3 linked regions of the Methylococcus capsulatus genome follow. The protein of the gene in region 2 binds, or shares a complex with, the protein of the main gene of each other region. Links are inferred from orthologs where the notes say so. Each region holds a gene or a part of one and is shown on either strand. Other genes may lie near its edges. The genes, in order: N4J17_RS15795, dnaX and dnaN.

Region 1 (6,134 bases), 780 kb from region 2 along the record:
GCAGGGTCGCGGCATCGGCCAGCCCGCCCATGTCCGGTGCATCCTTGGTGCGCTCGATCAGGGTGTCGTCCGCCAGTTCACCGAGCTGGCGGCTACTCAGGCTGACCCCCAGGAACTGTGTGGCGGTTTCGCCGAACTGGTGGGCCTCATCGATGATGATGACGTCGGCCTCCGGCAGCAGATCGCCGAATCCGTCGGTCTTGACCGCCCAGTCGGCCCACAGCAGATGGTGGTTGATGACAATGATCTGCGCCTCTTGGGCAGCCTTTCTGGCCTGGACCACAGGACAGTCTCCGTAGAGCGGACAGTCCTGTCCCAGGCAGTTTTCGGCGGTGGAAGTGACCGAGCGCCACAGCGGCGAAGCCTCCGGCACATCGCTCACCTCGGCGACGTCGCCGCTACGGGTCGTCTTCGCCCAGCGCCGGATGCGTTCGAGCTGATCGGCTTCCTCGGCGCTGAACCCGGCGCGAAATCCGAAATCGACGACGTTTTCCAGCCGGTAGGGACAGAGGTAATTCGACCGGCCCTTGAGCAGAGCGACATGCGCAGGCGCACCCAGCGCCTGCCGCAGCAGGGGCAGATCCTTCTGGAACAGTTGATCCTGCAGATTCCGGGTGCCGGTGGAGACCAGCACCCGCTTGCCGCTCAGCAGGGCCGGCACCAGATAGGCGAAGGTCTTGCCGGTGCCGGTGCCGGCCTCGGCGATCAGACAGCGGCCCTCGCGGATGGCCTGTTCCACTGCCCGCGCCATACCGGACTGGGCCGCGCGCGGCCGGAAACCCGTCAGCACATGCGCCAGGGGGCCATCCCCAGCGAAAGCCTCGTCGACAGCGCTCATCTTATGTTTTATTTTTCCGCTCCGCCCATGAGCCGGCCCGCTTCTTCGATCAGCGCCTGGCTTTTGTCGAGGAGATCCGGATTGCCTTTGGCCAACACCTTGGATTTGCGCGCCAGATCAAGCGCTAGGCGCGGTTGCTGCTGTGCCATACGGACGGTCGCCAGACGGTACCACAACTCGGGATTGCGCGGCTGCATGCGGATAGCGCGCTCCAAGGTGGTGGCGGCATTGTCGAGCTGGCCGGTTGCTTGCGCCTTGTCGGCATCGGAAATCAGGGCCGCTACGGCGGGGGTCGGCGCCGGCTGCTTCTTCGCGCCTGCCGAAGCTCTGGGAGCCGGCTTGGTGGGCTGGGCCGACGGTTTCGGCTTGGGACTGGGCGCCGGCGATGCCGTGGGGACCGGGCGAACACTCGGGGCAGACGGCCTGACCGCCTTACGCTGCGCACATCCCGCTGAAACGGCCAGGCACAGAGCCACTGCCAGCCACCGGCAGGGTAGCCCATGGAAGCGCCGGGAATCGATGTGGAAATTCATGAGGGAACCCCGGTAGTTGAAGCCCGCACAGTTCGCTCCGTTAACTCAGCCGCTGCCGAACAGGGCGTGATAGTTCCGTGTCGTCCGCTCCGCCACCGCGGCCAGCGAAACGCCTCGAAGCTCGGCGAGCATGCCTGCGACATGGCGGACATGCTGTGGATAGTTCGGTTTGCCCCGCAGCGGCACTGGTGCCAGGTAGGGGGAATCGGTCTCGATCAGATAGCGGTCGTCCGGCACCCGGCGGGCGACGTCCTGAACGGTTTCGGCGGTGCGGAACGTGACGATACCCGAAAAGGATATAGAAAAATTCAGATCGAGCGCGCGGCGTGCCGTATCCCAGTCTTCGGTGAAGCAATGGAACACGCCCCCCACCTCGCCCGCATCTTCTTCCTCGAGGATGCGCAAGGTGTCGGCGCGGGAATCGCGGGTATGGACGATCAGCGGCTTGCCGGCGAGTCTGGCGGCACGAATGTGGGTGCGGAAGCGATCGTGCTGCCAGGCAAGGTCGCCCACGCTGCGGAAATAGTCCAGGCCGGTTTCGCCGATGGCGACGACACGGTCGTCATCCGCCAGTGCGGCCAGGCGTTCGGCGCTCGGCTCCTCGATATCGGTTTCATTGGGATGCACGCCGACCGAAACACACACGTTCGGGTAGGGTTCGATGAGCCGGCGCATGGCGGGATAGTCTTCTAGATTAATCGCTACGCACAGCATGCGGTCGACGCCTTCGGCGCCGGCCTCCGCCATGAAACGCGAAAAATCGCCACCGAACGGTTTCAAATCGAGGCGGTCGAGATGGGCGTGGGAGTCGATGAACATCGGATCGGGAACAACGGGGCGGGTTCTGCCTGCAGAGCTTACATGGTATGGGTCGGCTGATCCGATTCAAGGTGCCCGGGGAGATAACTCTCGATCAAGGCCTTGGTGACGCCAGCATCCTCTTCGTTGAACTGTACGCCGATGCCGGCAGAACGGAAACCGGCGGCCCCCTTCGGGGTGATCCAGACGACCCGCCCCGAGATCGGGATCCGCTCAGGCTCGTCCATCAGCTGCAGCAGCATGAAGACCTCGTCGCCCAAGCGGTAACTGCGAGTCGTGGGGATGAAGAGGCCGCCATTCTTGACTGTCGGCATGTACGCGGCGTAAAGCGCATTCTTGTCCTTGATGGTCAATGCCAGAATACCCTGGCGGGCGCCCGCCTGCTCTTCGCTCAATGCCGTGCTCCCCGTGATCCGAGCCGGCTCCAGTTTATCAGGATATCTTCCATGATCAGCTGCCGGTTGGCCTGGCCCTCCAGATTGCGGCGGGCGGCATCGACCTCGTCGAGGTGGGCAAACAGGGTGCGAAGATTCAGACCCGCCGCCGCTTTCCGCAGTCCCGGCTCCAGATCGGCATTGGCCAAGCGCAATGCCCCCGGTGCTTCAGTACTGCCGATACGGATGAGGTCAGCGATCCAACCGTGCAACCAGGTCAGGACGGTCTCGCCATCCTCCTTCGCCCAATGCTCGGCCACCGCGAGCGGATCGCTCTCTTCCCTCAGCACGGCCAGCCAGTCATCGAAGAGCCTCCTTCTGCGCTGGGCCAGATCGCCGCCGTGCAGCTCGGCCGCTTTGAGCGGTGCGCCGCCTGCCATCGCCAGCAAAGCTTCGGCATCTTCCCCGACGCCTTGTCCATGCAGCCAGCGCAGCGCATCCTCCCGCGCAGGCAACCTCACCTCCAGACGCTGGCAGCGGCTGAGCACCGTCGCTGGCAGCTGCGCTGGTCGCTCGCTGATGAGGAGGAAAAGCGTATGCGGGTCGGGTTCTTCCAGCGTTTTCAGCAGACTGTTCGCCGCCGCTATGTTCATGGCATGCGCCGGACGGATGACCACGACCCGCGAAGCGCTGTACTGCGGTTTGAGCGAAAGCCTGTCGATCAGCCGGCGGACCGGATCGATCGTGATGCGTTTGCCGGCCTCCTCCGGTTCGATGTGGAGATAGTCCGGATGATTGCCCGCTACGGCCAAGTGGCAGGCCTGACAGGTCCCGCACGCCCCTTCGGCCGACGGGCTGATACACAGGAGCCGGCGGGCAAAATCGTCGGCCAGTACTCCCTTTCCCAGGCCGGCAGCACCTGAAATCAGCAAGCCCTGCGGCAAACGTCCCGCCTCCAGATACGCCGCCAGCCGGCGGCGCGCCGGCACCAGCCACGGATAGCAACCGATGGGATCAGACACAACCATCCAACAGGGAATCCAATTGGGCAGCGATGGCCGCCTGCACCAGGACCAAGGGCCGGTCGGCATCGATCACCCGTATCCGATCCGGTTCCGTTCGCGCCAGCGCCAGATAGCCCTCGCGGACACGGGCGAAAAAGGCGCTGTCTTCTCTTTCCAGCCGGTCCGGACCGCTGCGCTGGTGCGCCCGCCTCAAGCCGATGTCCACCGGAGCATCCAGCAGCAGAGTCAGATCGGGCCTCAGCCCGGCCTGAATCCAGTCCCGCAGGAAATCAATGATCCCCGGCTTGATACCTCGCCCTGCGCCCTGATAGGCATAGCTGGCGTCGGTGAAACGGTCGCAGACCACCCAGGCACCCCGCCGCAAGGCGGGTTCGATCACTTCCCGAAGATGATGCACGCGGGCCGCGAATAACAGCAGCAACTCGGCTTCCGGTCTCAGAGGGTCCTGATGCAGAAAAATCCCCCGCACCGCCTCACCGAAAGCGGTGCCGCCCGGCTCCCGCGTCGCGATGACCTCCAGACCCCGGGCGCGCAGCCGGCTCACCACGAAATCGAGATTCGTGCTCTTGCCGACACCTTCGCCCCCCTCCAGCGTGATGAATTTGCCCGCTGTCATGGTTGCCCGACCTTCTGGTAAACCTCTACCGCCTGTCGGTGTTCGTCCCAGGTCCGCGAGAAGCGGTGGCCGCCGTCCCCCCGTGCCACGTAGTACAGGCTGTCGCCCGGTGCCGGGTTCAGCGCGGCCCGCAGCGAAGCCAGCCCCGGCGCGGCGATCGGCGCCGGCGGCAGACCGCGGTGAAGATAGGTGTTGTAGGGCGTGTCGGTCCTGAGGTCTTGGCGCCGCAGATTGCCGTCAAAGCGGTCGCCCAGGCCGTAGATCACGGTCGAATCGACCTGCAAAGGCATACCGGTGCGGAGCCGCCTAACCAGCACACCGGCCACTTCGGCCTTTTCACTGGGCAGGGCGGTTTCTTTCTCGATGATGGAAGCCATGATGAGTGCATCGTCCGGCGTCCGGTAGGGAAGGTCCGGCGCCCGCCGCGCCCATTCCGCAGCGATGACCTCCGCCATCCGTCGGTGAGCGCGCTTGAGAATCTCAATGTCCGGAGTGCCCTTGATGAAGAAATAAGTATCAGGGAAAAACCGCCCTTCCGGATCTCCTTCCGGTATTCCCAGCTCCCGCATCAGCACGGCGCCGTCGCTCTCCGCCGTGAGGAGATGCTCGAGACCCGGCTGGGCCCGCAGCGCCGCCAGCATCTGCCGGAAAGTCCAGCCTTCGACCAGGGTCACGGCATGCTGTCGGACTTTCCCGGAAGCGAACAGCATCAGCAACCGGCGCCGGTCCAGACCCGGCGGAATCTCGTATTCCCCCGACTGTAGCTTGCGCGCCAGACCTTCCTGCCAGGCCAGCAGCATGAACCACCAGGGCTCATCGATCACGCCGGCATCCTTTAGTGCCAGAGCCACGTCCTTCAGCCCCTGCCCCCGCGCGATCTCGAATACGACTGGCTCAGTATTGGCGAGCGGCCGTTCGGTGGACTCGCTGAAATCCTTCACCGCCGCGCCGGCCGCGAACACCATTGCGGCGAACAGCAGCACCGTGCGCTTCATCCGGCCACGACCTCAGACAGCTGATGGATTTCCGAGCTCCGGTTCAGCATCATCGTCAACGCGCCCACCGGGTAATTCTTCTCCGCCAGCCGTGCAACCGGCCAAATGCCGATGACGCAGTTGGTCAGAAAAACCTCATCGGCCGCTGCCAGTTCTTCCGGCCGGATACGCCTTTCGCTCACCTCGACCCCTCGAGACCGGGCGATTTCCAGCACCAAGCGCCGCATCACACCAGCCACGCCGCAGCGGTCGATCAGCGGCGTCTCGAGCCTCCCGGACTTCACCATGAAAACGTTGCTCATGGTACCCTCCACGAGAAAGCCCTCGGTATCGCACATCAAGCCTTCCTGGAACTCATCGGTCCACTCCCCCCGTCCCAGTACCTGCTCCAGACGATTCATATGCTTAATCCCGGCCAGCGCGGAATTGATGCCGAGCGGCGTACGGCACAGCCTCACACTCACGCCGGAGCGGTAATAATCCTGCGGAAACTCGGGAGCGGGATGAAGCGACACCACGCGCGTCGGCTCCCCTTCTGCCACGGGCCGGTAGCCGCGACCGCCGATGCCTCGTGTAATCTGTATCTTGATGACGCCTTCGACCGCTGCCGATCCCAGCCGTCGCAGATCGGCGGCCAGCGCCTCGTCCCCTGGATAACGGATGCCGAGACGAGAGCAGGCATCTGCCAAACGGCCGATATGCCAGGGCCAAAGCATGGCTTTTCCCGCACGCAGGCGCAGGGTGGTAAAAGTGCCGTCGCCGTATTGAAATCCCCGGTCTCGCACATCGACACAGCCGCAGGAACGGCCGTTGACAAGGATGCTCATCGGCGGAATCCGGCAGAGGTGGCAACAGGTGCGGAAGCCTGAGATGGCCCCAGCGCCTAACTGAATTTCTTGAAAATCAAAGTAGCGTTGGTGCCACCGAAGCCGAA
Region 2 (6,106 bases):
GGCGAGAGCCTTCCGTTGAGTACGAAGAACAGGCCCTTGTAGCCGGTGGAGCGGCTGATGGCGAACACCTCGGCCGGCGATTCCACGATGCAAAGGAGGGACCGGTCCCGAGCCGGGCTGGCGCAGTACTCGCACAGCGAGCGCTCGGTCAAGGTGCGGCACTGGCTGCATAAACCCACCTTGTTCAGAGCTTGGCGGAGGGCTTCGCTCAGCCTACCGGCAGCGTCGCGATCGCGCTGCAATAGATGCAGCGTCATACGTTGGGCAGTTTTGGGCCCGACGCCGGGCAGGCAGCGCAGCGCTTCGATCAGCTCGGCAATGGCGCCGCCTTGCCGCATGTGGAACTAGAACGGCATGTTGAAGCCGGGCGGGATGCCCAGGCTTCCCGTCAGTCCGGCCATTTTTTCCTGCTTGAGCTTGGCGACCCGGCGCACACCGTCGTTGAAGGCCGCGGCGATCAGGTCTTCCAACACTTCGCGTTCCTCCTGGAGCAGACTGGGATCGATCTCCACCTTGAGCACTTCGCGTTTGCCGTTCATGCGGATTTTTACCAAGCCACCGCCGGCTTCGGCCTGGATTTCGGTCGCCGCGATCTCTTCCTGGGTTTTCTGGAAGGTTTCCTGGAAGCGCTGTGCCTGCTGCATCAGGTTGGCCAAAGGGTTTTTCATGGGGTTACCTCGGATTTTCGTGGCTGTCCAGCGGCCGGGTCGAGCCGGCCACGATCTGCGCACCGAACATGTCCTTTAGCGCGTGGACGGTGGCATCGTTTTCGATTTCGAGTTCAGCCTCACGCTGTCTCTCGGCCTGGGCGCGCTGGTCGGCGGCCGCCGGTGTTTCCTCGTCCAGGGATTCGCTGCGGATCGTCAGCTTGATGGGGCGCCCGAGGAACTTTTGCAAGGCGGTCTCGAGATTGTTCGTCACCGTCGGCGTGTGGATCTGCGCCTGTCTGGGGTCCAGCGCCAACTCGCAGGTCTGTTCCGTCAGCGCCCTCAGCACGCAGTGGCTGGCGAGCTGGCGGGTCATGCCGGCGAGGTTCATCGCCTCGATCATCTGCGGCCAATCCCGGCCGGTGCCGGCTGCTGCCGGCCGGGCGGCGGGTTCGGCCGTTTCCGCGACAGGGTGACGGACAGCGGCATGATGGGGGCCTTCCGGGAGGCTGCGCGGCTCCCGGATGCCGCCGCCGTCGGAGGGGGGGCGTTGCGCCGCTGCGGTCGGCGGGACAGCCCTGAGGGCGGCGGCCTCCGCGGCCTGTGGCCGAAAGGCCAGCATCCGCAGCAGCAGCATCTCGAAGCCATCGCGCGGGTCCGGCGCCAACTGCAAATCCTTTTGACCTTGCAGCGCAATCTGGTAGTAGAGCTGGGTATCCTCCGGCGCGAGGCGGCGGGCGAGGGCCAGTACGCATTCAGCCTCCTCGTCGTGGCGGATGGCATCCGGTGCAAACTGGGCGATCGCAATCTGGTGCAAGATTGCCAGCAGTTGCTGCACGACGTCCTGGTAGTCCGGCGAAAATTCGGCGAGCGCGGCGGCCTCCGCAAGCAGCGTGTCGGCACGGCCCTCGGCCAGAGCATCGAGCAGGCTGTAGACGGGTTCCCGCGACACGGTGCCGAGCATGGCGCTGACGCCGGTATCGGTGAGTCGGCCGCCGCAATGTGCGATGGCCTGGTCCAACAGGCTCAGGCCGTCGCGCATACTGCCCCGGGCGGCGCGGGCCAGGGCTTTGGCGGCACCGGGCTCGAACTCCAGATTCTCTGCCGCGAGGATCTGCACCATCTGTGCGCGGATCTGTTCTGGAGTCAGCCGTTTCAGGTTGAACTGCAGACAGCGTGACAGCACGGTGACCGGGATCTTCTGCGGATCGGTGGTCGCCAGCAGGAATTTCACATGCGGCGGCGGCTCCTCCAGGGTCTTCAGCAGGGCATTGAAGCTGTGCCCGGAGAGCATATGGACTTCGTCGATCAGGTAGACCTTGTAGCGTCCCTGGTTAGGAGCGTACTGGACGTTTTCCAGGAGCTCGCGGGTGTCTTCGACCTTGGTGCGGGAGGCGGCGTCGACCTCGATCAGATCGATGAAGCGGCCATCGTCCACCTCCCGGCAGCTCAGGCAGCGCCCGCAGGGATTCGGCCCCTGGCGGTCTTCGCAATTGATCGCCTTCGCCAGAATCCGGGCCAGCGTGGTCTTGCCGACGCCGCGGGTGCCGGTGAACAAATAGGCGTGGTGCATGCGGTTTGCTTCCAGCGCATGCGTCAGCGCCTTGACGACGTGCTCCTGGCCGACCACTTCGGTGAAGTCGTGGGGCCGCCACTTACGCGCAAGTGCCTGGTAGAGCATGGGGTTGCGGCGGAAGAAGTAGGGAATTGGGTGGCTCACCGCACCAGCCACACCCCGGCACACGAGTCCGCTGCTACCGTTGCTCCCTTCCGGGCCTGGCGGGGTTCACAGCGTATCATTGCGAGGGGACCGATGCGGCTTGCCATAGAATCGGTGAGCCGGGTGCTCATCAGAGAAAGCGCATTATGCCTGTTAATCCAGAGCGGCACAAGGAGCGATGTCCGCCGTCTCCCGCGAAGCGACCCTCTCCGGTGGACGGCCGATCGACGCCGGTGCGCCGGCCTGCCCGGATCACCAGATCAGATCATCCGGCACTGGGTAGGTGGCATAGGGATCGTCTTTGTTTTCCTCGCCGGCGCCGGGCGGCGGGTTTTTCAGCACGATACACGAGGGGTCCCTCACTGCGATGCGCTCGGCGACTTCCGCCGGTACCAGTTCGTATCGGCCGTCCAGTTTAACGATGGCGATCTGGCCGTGGACGATGCGTCTGCGCATGGCCTCGTCGACGTAGATACGCTTGACGATGCCGCCGTCGGCGAAGTTGTAGGCGACTTCTCCATCGCCACTCTGGCGGTTGGCTTCGATGAGCTGGCGTATCTGCGCAACACGTGCCTTGCGCTCCTCGGCTTCCTTCCTTTGCAGATTCAGCTCGCGGTCGCGCGCGGCTTTCTCGGCCTGGGCTTGCCGGATCGTGGCCTTTTCGGCATCCGCGCCCTTGTTTTCGGCGCTGCGCTGGCGTTCCTTGCGCAGGTCCTTCTGCGCCTTTTTCAGTTGCCTGTCATTGACCAGACCTGCCTTGCGCAGTTGTTCTTGGAGAGGATTGCTCATGGTCGGCTACCTGTTCGCTTCGCTATTTTGGGGGGGCGAATGTTAAGACTTAAAGGGGTCTGGGGGAACCGGGCGGGAGGGCCAGGGTTCGCCGGACATGGCGGGCGATCATGGCCTCCTCGTTGGTGGGGACCACCAGCACATGAATGCGGCTTTCCGGCGTATGCAGGACCCGGTTGGCCGCCGGATCGATCGCGACCCCGAGCCAGGCCGAAAGCTCGCAGATCCGGGCCCGCACGGACGCTGCGTGTTCGCCGATGCCGGCGGTGAAGACCAGCGCGTCCAGCCCGCCCAGTGCGGCACTCAACGAACCGATTTCGCGGGCGATGCGGTAGCAGAAATACTCCACGGCCTCGGCGGCTTCCGGCCGGGCGCTGGCCAGGAGGTCGCGCATGTCGCCGCTTAGGCCGGACAGTCCCAGGAGTCCCGAGCGCTTGTACAACAGGTCCGAGAGGGTCCGCGTATCCATGCCCGGCTGGTCCATGAGATGCAGCAGCACGCCGGGATCGATGGCACCGCAGCGGGTGCCCATGGGAATGCCGTCCAGGGCGGTGAAGGACATGGTGGTCGCGACGCTGCGGCCCGCCCGCATAGCGCACAGACTGGCACCGTTGCCGAGATGGCAGACGATGGTACGGCCTGCCGCCGCGACGGGGTCGATTTCGGCCAAGCGCGAAGCGATGTATTCGTAGGACAAGCCATGGAAGCCATAGCGGCGGATGCCGGCCGCCTCGTATTCCCTGGGCAGGGCGAAGCGCTTTTCGATGGCGGATTGAGTGGCGTGGAAGGCGGTGTCGAAGCAGGCCACCTGCGGCAGGTCGGGAAACTTCGTCGCCAAGAGTCGGATGGGGGCGAGATTATGCGGCTGGTGCAGCGGCGCCAGGGGAATCAGCGCCTCGATCTGGCCGATGACTTCATCGGTAACCCGTACCGGCCGGATCAGGCGGTCACCGCCGTGCACCACCCGGTGGCCGACCGCGGCGGGCTCGAAGCCCCCGTCGTTGCGCTGCAGCCAGGCGAACAGCCAGTCCAGCGCCTCCTCGTGGGTCTGTGCCGGGATCGGACCCTGAAACAGCACGGTACCAGCGGCATCGCGCAGGTGGGCGCAGGCGCCGTTGCCGGGCTTGTCGCCCAGCCGGTCGAGCAGGGCACTCAGCAGCCGTTGCTCGCCGTTCAGCAGGGAGAACTTGACGGTCGAGGAACCGCCGTTGACGACTGCGACGGGCCCGTCCATGGCGTTCTCAGAGGAGGGAAGCCGGTCCCGGTTGTTCACGTTCGTTTTCCATCGCCTTGTCCATGATCTCTTTATAGAGCTCGACCGCGCGGGCATAAATTTCCTGGTATTCCGGCTGGCGGTCCACCTGCGGTTTGATGGCTTGCGCGGTTTCGAACACATTGCGGAGAAAGCCGATGTCCAGCTCGTCGAGCGGTTCCTTGCGCTCGACTTTCGCCTGGATGTCCCGTGCCCGCGGCAGGCGGTGAGTGGTGAATTCCGTCAACAGAGCGACCGCAATGCCCTGATCTTTGGAGACTTCCGTCATGGGGTTTCCTGTTTGCTATGGATAAGAAAGGAAGACGGCCGGGCGGTACCGCCGTCCCTGTGGCCGGTCAACCCGGCCAGCGCCAGGCCGCGACCTCCGGCATGTCGATGCCATGTTCGTAGGCGTATTGACGGCAGGCGATCTGCTGTTTGCGGAAGCGGGCCTTGGCGTGGGCGCCGGAGACCGCTATTTCCGGAATCCGGTCGATGACGTCGATCGCCAGGCTGAAGCGGTCGATCTGGTTGTTGATCGCCAGCTCCAACGGAGTGTTGATGTTGCCTTTCTCCTTGTAGCCGCGCACGTGCATGTTGACATGGTTGGTGCGGCGGTAGGCCAGGCGGTGGATCAGCCAAGGATAGCCGTGGAAGTTGAAGATGATCGGCTTGTCTTTGGTGAACAGGCTGTCGAAATCCTTGTCGCTGAGACCGTGCGGATGCTCGGATTCGGGCTGCAGTTTGAACAGGTCCACCACATTGATGAAGCGGATCTTCAGTTCCGGGAACTCCTCGCGCAGCATAGCGGTGGCGGCCAGGGCCTCCAGGGTTGGGATGTCGCCGGCGCAGGCCATGACCACGTCCGGTTCCTGCCCCTCGTCGTTGCTGGCCCATTCCCAGATGCCCAAGCCCTCGGTGCAATGGGCGATCGCGGCATCCATGTCCATGAACTGGAGGTGCAACTGTTTGTCCGACACGATCACGTTGATGTAGTTCTGGCTGCGCAGACAGTGATCGGCGACCGAAAGCAGGCTGTTGACGTCCGGCGGCAGGTAGATGCGGGTGACTTCCGCGCTCTTGTTGACGACGAGGTCCAGGAAGCCGGGGTCCTGGTGGGTGAAGCCGTTGTGGTCCTGCCGCCACACGGTCGAGGTGATGAGCAGGTTGAGCGAGGCCACGTCCTGGCGCCAGGACAGGTTGTTGCAGATCGACAGCCACTTGGCGTGCTGGTTGAACATCGAATCGATGACGTGGACGAAGGCTTCGTAGGTGGAGAGGAAACCGTGGCGTCCGGTGAGGAGGTAGCCTTCCAGCATGCCTTCAAGGGTATGCTCGCTGAGCATTTCCATGACCCGGCCGTCGGGGGCCAGTTCGCTGCCGTCCTGGTCTTCGGGGAAATATTCGGCGATCCAGAACTTCTTGGCGGCAGTGTACACGGCGTCCAGCTTGTTGGAGGTGTTCTCGTCCGGGCCGAAGATCCGGAAGTTGTGCATGTTCTCCTTCATGACGTCGCGCAGGAACACGCCCAGCGGCTGGGTGTTCGGGGCTTCGATCTGGCCCGGTTTGGCGACCTCGATGGCGTAGTTGCGGAAGTTCGGGATGCGCAGAGCCTTTTTCAGAAGGCCGCCGTTGGCGTGGGGATTGAGACCCATACGGCGGAGGCCGGCCGGCGCCATTTCCCGGATTTCCGGGATG
Region 3 (5,152 bases), 1.5 Mb from region 2 along the record:
GCTGTTCATTTATGGCGGCGTCGGTCTGGGAAAGACTCATCTGATGCACGCCATCGGCAATGAAATTCTTCGCGGAAATCCGGCGGCCAACATTGTCTACCTGCATTCCGAGCGGTTTGTTTCCGATATGGTCAAGGCGCTGCAGCATAACGCCATCAACGCCTTCAAGGAGTTTTACCGCACCGTCGATGCCCTGCTGATCGACGATATCCAGTTTTTCGCTGGTAAGGAGCGCTCGCAGGAAGAGTTTTTCCATACCTTCAACACGCTGCTGGAGAACAAGCATCAGGTGGTCCTCACCTGTGATCGCTATCCCAAAGAGATCAAGGGATTGGAAGAGCGCCTCAAATCGCGGTTCGGTTGGGGATTGCCGGTGGCCATCGAGCCGCCCGATCTGGAAACGCGGGTCGCTATCCTCATGAGCAAGGCTCAGCAGTCCGGCATCGAACTTTCACCGGAGGTGGCGTTTTTCATCGGCAAGCGCATCCGCTCCAACATCCGCGAATTGGAGGGCGCGCTGCGGCGGGTCATCGCCAACGCGCAGTTCACCGGCCGACCGATCACCTTGGAATTCGCCAAGGAGGCTTTGCGCGATCTGATCGCGCTGCAGGACCGTATGATCAATGTGGAAAACATCCAGAAGACCGTAGCGGAGTATTTCAAGATTCGTCAGGCCGATCTGTTGTCGAACAAGCGCACGCGATCCCTCACCCGGCCACGCCAGATAGCCATGGCGTTGTCTAAGGAGCTGACCAGTCATAGCCTGCCGGAAATAGGCCAGATGTTCGGGGGGCGGGATCATACCACCGTACTGCACGCCTGCCGGAAAGTGCAGGAGCTCAAGGAGAGCGACGCCCGATTCATGGAAGACTTTTCCAATCTTCTGCGCATCCTTTCCAACTGACACGCCGTTTTCTTTCGCCAAGGGCTCGAGCCATGAAGTTCCGTATCTTGCGGGAAGATTTATTGTTGCCGCTGCAGCAGGTCATCGGTGTCATCGAGCGGCGCCAGACGCTGCCGATTCTGTTGAACGTCCTGATCGAAGTGAATGACGGGGGGGTTGAGCTCACTGGAACCGACCTGGAGGTTCAGCTCATTGCAAATACCCGCATCGAAGGCGCAGAGTCCGGACGTTTCACCGTGCCGGCGCGCAAGCTGATGGACATCTGCAGGCTCCTGCCGGAAGGCGGTGAACTGGCATTCGAGGTGAAGCCGGAGCGGGTATCGCTGCAATGCGGCAAGAGCCGATTCGTTTTGGGGGCGCTGCCGGCGGAGAACTATCCCAGCTTCGAACACGGCGATTTGGAGGTGGCGTTCGATTGCGAAGCGCCGTTGCTGCGGCGCGCCATCGAGAAGACCGCTTTTGCTATGGCGCAACAGGACGTGCGCTATTATCTGAACGGTCTGCTTTTGGAAATCCGGCAGGGGCGGATTCGAACGGTGGCGTCCGATGGCCATCGGCTGGCGCTGTTCGAGGAAAGCGTGGAGGGGATGCCGGATGTCGCCAGACAGATTATCCTGCCCCGCAAGGGCGTTCTCGAGCTGGGGCGCCTGCTGGCTCACGTCGAGGAGCCGGCAGGCGTGCGGATATCGGCGAATAACGTCAGGGTTGTCTTCGGCTCCTTCAGCTTCGCCGCGAAGCTGGTCGAAGGACGTTATCCGGATTATGAGCGCGTGATTCCGAAGGCGGCTTCCCGGGTCGCCGTGATCGGCCGCTACGATCTGCGTAACGCATTGACGCGGGTCGCCGTGCTTTCCAATGAGAAATTCAAAGGGGTCAGTCTGGAAATCGGCAATGGGCTCATCCGGCTCAGGGCGCAGAATCCAGAGCATGAAGAGGCGGAAGATGAGGTGCCGGCCGAGGTCTCGGGTGAGACATTCTCGGTGGGTTTCAATGCCTCCTATCTGCTCGATGCGATCAACGCGGTGGATTCGGATTCGGTTCGCATGTCCTTTACCGACGCCAATGGCAGTTGCCTGATAGAAGATTTGGCAGATGCCCGGCATCGCTTCATCGTGATGCCGATGCGCCTTTGATGCCGGCATATCCGGACTCTCAGAGCAACGGAGGCGAAAGCGCCGGGACAGCATGGCACTGTTGAAGCTCGACATTGCCGATGTCCGCAATATCGAATCCGCCAGCCTGAGTCCCGGCGACGGGCTCAATCTGCTGTTCGGAGCCAATGGCAGCGGCAAGACTTCGTTGCTAGAAGCGATTTATCTTGTCAGCAGGGGTAAATCGTTTCGTTCCCCGCAGGCCGCCCGCGTCATCCGATTCGGCCAGCCATGTCTTACTGTTTCCGGCCGGATCGGACAACCCGGGGCGGGGGTCGTCGTGGGCATTCGCCTCGGGCGGAGCGAGAAGGAAATCCGTGTGGGGGGGCGGAGCTGTGATTCCAGTGCGCAGTTGATCCGCCTTTTTCCTGCAGTCTTGATTCAGCCCGCCAGCGTCGCGCTGCTCGAAGGTCCGCCTCGATGGCGGAGGCAGATGCTCGATTGGGGCGTGTTCCACGTGGAACAGGACTATCTCGACCTGCTGCGGCGCTTTTCGCGGGCACTCGACCAACGCAATGCGGTGCTTAGGGGCGATGTATCTTGTTCGAGTCTGGAGGCATGGTCGGGCGAGCTGGCGCGATGGGGTACAATGATCGCAGAAATGCGGTTGGCCTACGTCGAGCGGATTCGGACGCAGGTCGAGGAGATGGTGTCCGCATTGCTCGGACGGACAGATGCCGAATTGGTCGTTCGACCGGGCTGGCGGACTGGATGGTCTTATGCCGATGCGCTCGCGGCGTCCTTGGCTGCCGACCGGCGCCAGGGTTACACAGAATGCGGTCCGCACAAAGGTGATTTCACGGTACTGGTCGGCGGCCGCCCCGCGAAGGATTATTTGTCGCGTGGGCAGCTGAAGCTCCTGACCTACGCGCTTTTGCTGGCGCAGGCTGGCCGGCTGGAAGCGGATCAGCCGGGGCGGGTCTGTCTTCTGGTCGATGACATCGCTTCGGAGCTGGATGGCCGCAACCAGGAGCGGCTGCTGAGTCTGGTGAAATCGATCGGCATACAATCCTTTATTACTTTTTCCGCTGACGCTCAAAGAGCGGCGGCCGCGGCCGGCCCGGCCAGCAGAGTGTTCCACGTGGAACAAGGCCGTATCCGCGCTGACGCATGAGAAACCAAACGACCACGGTCGCCTGCTTTCATCTCTTAAAAAGAATGCGACTGCTCGCCATGATCGTTTCCCTCTCACCCTGCTCTCCCCGAAAGGGTGAGCAAGGTTGAGCGACTTTCACGTTAAATGACTCGATCGAATGACTACCAAGCCTAACGAATACGACAGTTCTCATATCAAGATTCTCAAAGGGCTCGATGCGGTGCGTAAGCGCCCGGGTATGTACATCGGCGACACCGACGACGGCACGGGGCTGCATCACATGGTCTTCGAGGTCGTGGACAACTCGATCGACGAAGCCATGGCCGGCTATTGCAAACGTATCTGCGTGACGATCCACGAGGACGAGTCAGTCACGGTTTCCGATGATGGGCGCGGCATTCCCGTCGATATCCATCCCGAAGAGGGGCGTTCTGCAGCCGAAGTGATCATGACGGTGCTCCATGCCGGGGGCAAGTTCGACGACAATGCGTACAAGGTGTCGGGCGGGTTGCACGGCGTGGGTGTTTCCGTGGTCAACGCCTTGTCCGAAAGGCTCTGGCTGGAGATTTGCCGGGGTGGTAAACGTTACCGCCAGGAGTATCGGGACGGGGAGCCTCTGGCTCCCCTGGCCGAGGTGGGCCAGGCCGATACGACGGGTACGACGGTGCGGTTCAAACCCAGCCCCAAGATCTTTTCCAACATCGAATTCCACTACGAGACTCTTGCCAAGCGCTTGCGAGAGCTGTCCTTTCTCAATTCCGGGGTGCGGATCGAACTGGAGGACAAGCGTAGTGGAAAGAGCGAGGTGTTCGAGTTCGAGGGCGGGATCCGGGCCTTCGTCGAGCACCTGAACAAGAACAAGACGCCGCTGTTCGACAAGGTATTCCATCTTCAGGCCGAAAGAGATGGCATCGGCGTCGAGATCGCCATGCAGTGGAACGATTCTTATCAGGAAAACGTCTTCTGTTATACCAACAATATCCCCCAACGCGACGGCGGGACTCATCTGGCCGGTTTCCGCGCCGCCCTCACCCGCACCGTGAACCAGTACATCGAAGAACAGGGGCTGCTGAAGAAGCAGAAAGTCGCCACGGTGGGCGACGATGCCCGGGAAGGACTGACCGCGGTCTTGTCGGTAAAGGTGCCCGACCCCAAGTTCTCCTCCCAGACCAAGGAAAAGCTGGTTTCATCGGAAGTGAAATCCGTGGTCGAATCGGTCTTGGCAGAGAAACTGAACGATTTTCTGCTGGAGAACCCATCGATTGCCCGCACCATTGCCAACAAGGTTGTCGACGCGGCCCGCGCCCGGGAAGCCGCCCGGAAGGCTAGGGAAATGACGCGCCGCAAGTCGGCGCTGGATATCGCGGGACTGCCCGGCAAGCTGGCGGACTGCCAGGAGAAGGATCCGGCACTTTCCGAGCTGTTCATCGTCGAGGGCGATTCTGCCGGAGGTTCAGCCAAACAGGGACGGGATCGGCGCAGTCAGGCCATCCTTCCGCTCAAAGGCAAAATCCTGAACGTCGAACGGGCGCGGTTCGACAAGATGCTGTCGTCGGAAGAGGTCGGAACCCTCATCACGGCCTTGGGGTGCGGCATCGGCCGGGACGAATACAACCCAGACAAACTGCGCTATCACCGCATCATCATCATGACGGATGCCGACGTCGATGGTTCGCACATACGCACCCTTCTCCTGACTTTTTTCTACCGCCAAATGCCGGAGCTGGTCGACCGCGGCCACGTGTACATTGCACAGCCGCCGCTTTACAAAGTCAAAAAGGGCCGCCAGGAACACTATGTCAAAGACGATACTGAACTCAACGAATACCTGCTGCAGCTCGCCATAGACAAGGCACGACTGGTCGTGGACGATCAAGCCCCGCCCATCCAGGGGCAAGGACTGGAGAAGCTGGCGCATGAGTACCTGCACGTCAGAAAGCTGATAGGCCGGCTTGCCCACCGCTACGACGAAGCCTTCCTCGAGGCTCTGACGGTGGTTCC

The links.
Region 1: the proteins of dnaX (region 2) and N4J17_RS15795 are in contact, whole or in part, in a cryo-EM structure (PDB 8GIZ), measured with the Escherichia coli proteins. The link is inferred for Methylococcus capsulatus from one-to-one orthologs.
Region 3: the proteins of dnaX (region 2) and dnaN are in contact, whole or in part, in a cryo-EM structure (PDB 8GIZ), measured with the Escherichia coli proteins. The link is inferred for Methylococcus capsulatus from one-to-one orthologs.

Annotation. Positions count from the first base shown.
Region 1 is NZ_CP104311.1:3,268,408-3,274,541, forward strand. The notes cover bases 1,585-4,583. They hold N4J17_RS15795 (DNA polymerase III subunit delta'), read right to left. Parts: upstream 3,587-4,583; coding sequence 2,582-3,586; downstream 1,585-2,581. Other genes in these bases: N4J17_RS15785 (TatD family hydrolase), read right to left, coding at 1,585-2,190; N4J17_RS15790 (PilZ domain-containing protein), read right to left, coding at 2,229-2,585; tmk (dTMP kinase), read right to left, coding at 3,579-4,205; mltG (endolytic transglycosylase MltG), read right to left, coding at 4,202-4,583. In the rest of the region: N4J17_RS15775 (ATP-dependent DNA helicase), read right to left, coding at 1-838; N4J17_RS15780 (tetratricopeptide repeat protein), read right to left, coding at 847-1,371; more of N4J17_RS15785, read right to left, coding at 1,417-1,584; more of mltG, read right to left, coding at 4,584-5,200; pabC (aminodeoxychorismate lyase), read right to left, coding at 5,197-6,027; fabF (beta-ketoacyl-ACP synthase II), read right to left, coding at 6,084-6,134. UniProt on the Escherichia coli protein: Part of the beta sliding clamp loading complex, which hydrolyzes ATP to load the beta clamp onto primed DNA to form the DNA replication pre-initiation complex.
Region 2 is NZ_CP104311.1:2,494,505-2,500,610, forward strand. Bases 1-2,971 are described here. They hold dnaX (DNA polymerase III subunit gamma/tau), read right to left. Parts: upstream 2,329-2,971; coding sequence 673-2,328; downstream 1-672. Other genes in these bases: recR (recombination mediator RecR), read right to left, coding at 1-338; N4J17_RS12285 (YbaB/EbfC family nucleoid-associated protein), read right to left, coding at 345-668; N4J17_RS12300 (DUF2058 domain-containing protein), read right to left, coding at 2,620-2,971. In the rest of the region: more of N4J17_RS12300, read right to left, coding at 2,972-3,156; N4J17_RS12305 (acetate/propionate family kinase), read right to left, coding at 3,206-4,390; N4J17_RS12310 (hypothetical protein), read right to left, coding at 4,398-4,697; N4J17_RS12315 (phosphoketolase family protein), read right to left, coding at 4,765-6,106. UniProt on the Escherichia coli protein: Part of the beta sliding clamp loading complex, which hydrolyzes ATP to load the beta clamp onto primed DNA to form the DNA replication pre-initiation complex.
Region 3 is NZ_CP104311.1:1,037,318-1,042,469, reverse strand. Bases 1-2,986 are described here. They hold dnaN (DNA polymerase III subunit beta), read left to right. Parts: upstream 1-936; coding sequence 937-2,037; downstream 2,038-2,986. Other genes in these bases: recF (DNA replication/repair protein RecF), read left to right, coding at 2,090-2,986; dnaA (chromosomal replication initiator protein DnaA), read left to right, coding at 1-904. In the rest of the region: more of recF, read left to right, coding at 2,987-3,169; gyrB (DNA topoisomerase (ATP-hydrolyzing) subunit B), read left to right, coding at 3,309-5,152. UniProt on the Escherichia coli protein: Confers DNA tethering and processivity to DNA polymerases and other proteins. Acts as a clamp, forming a ring around DNA (a reaction catalyzed by the clamp-loading complex) which diffuses in an ATP-independent manner freely and bidirectionally along dsDNA.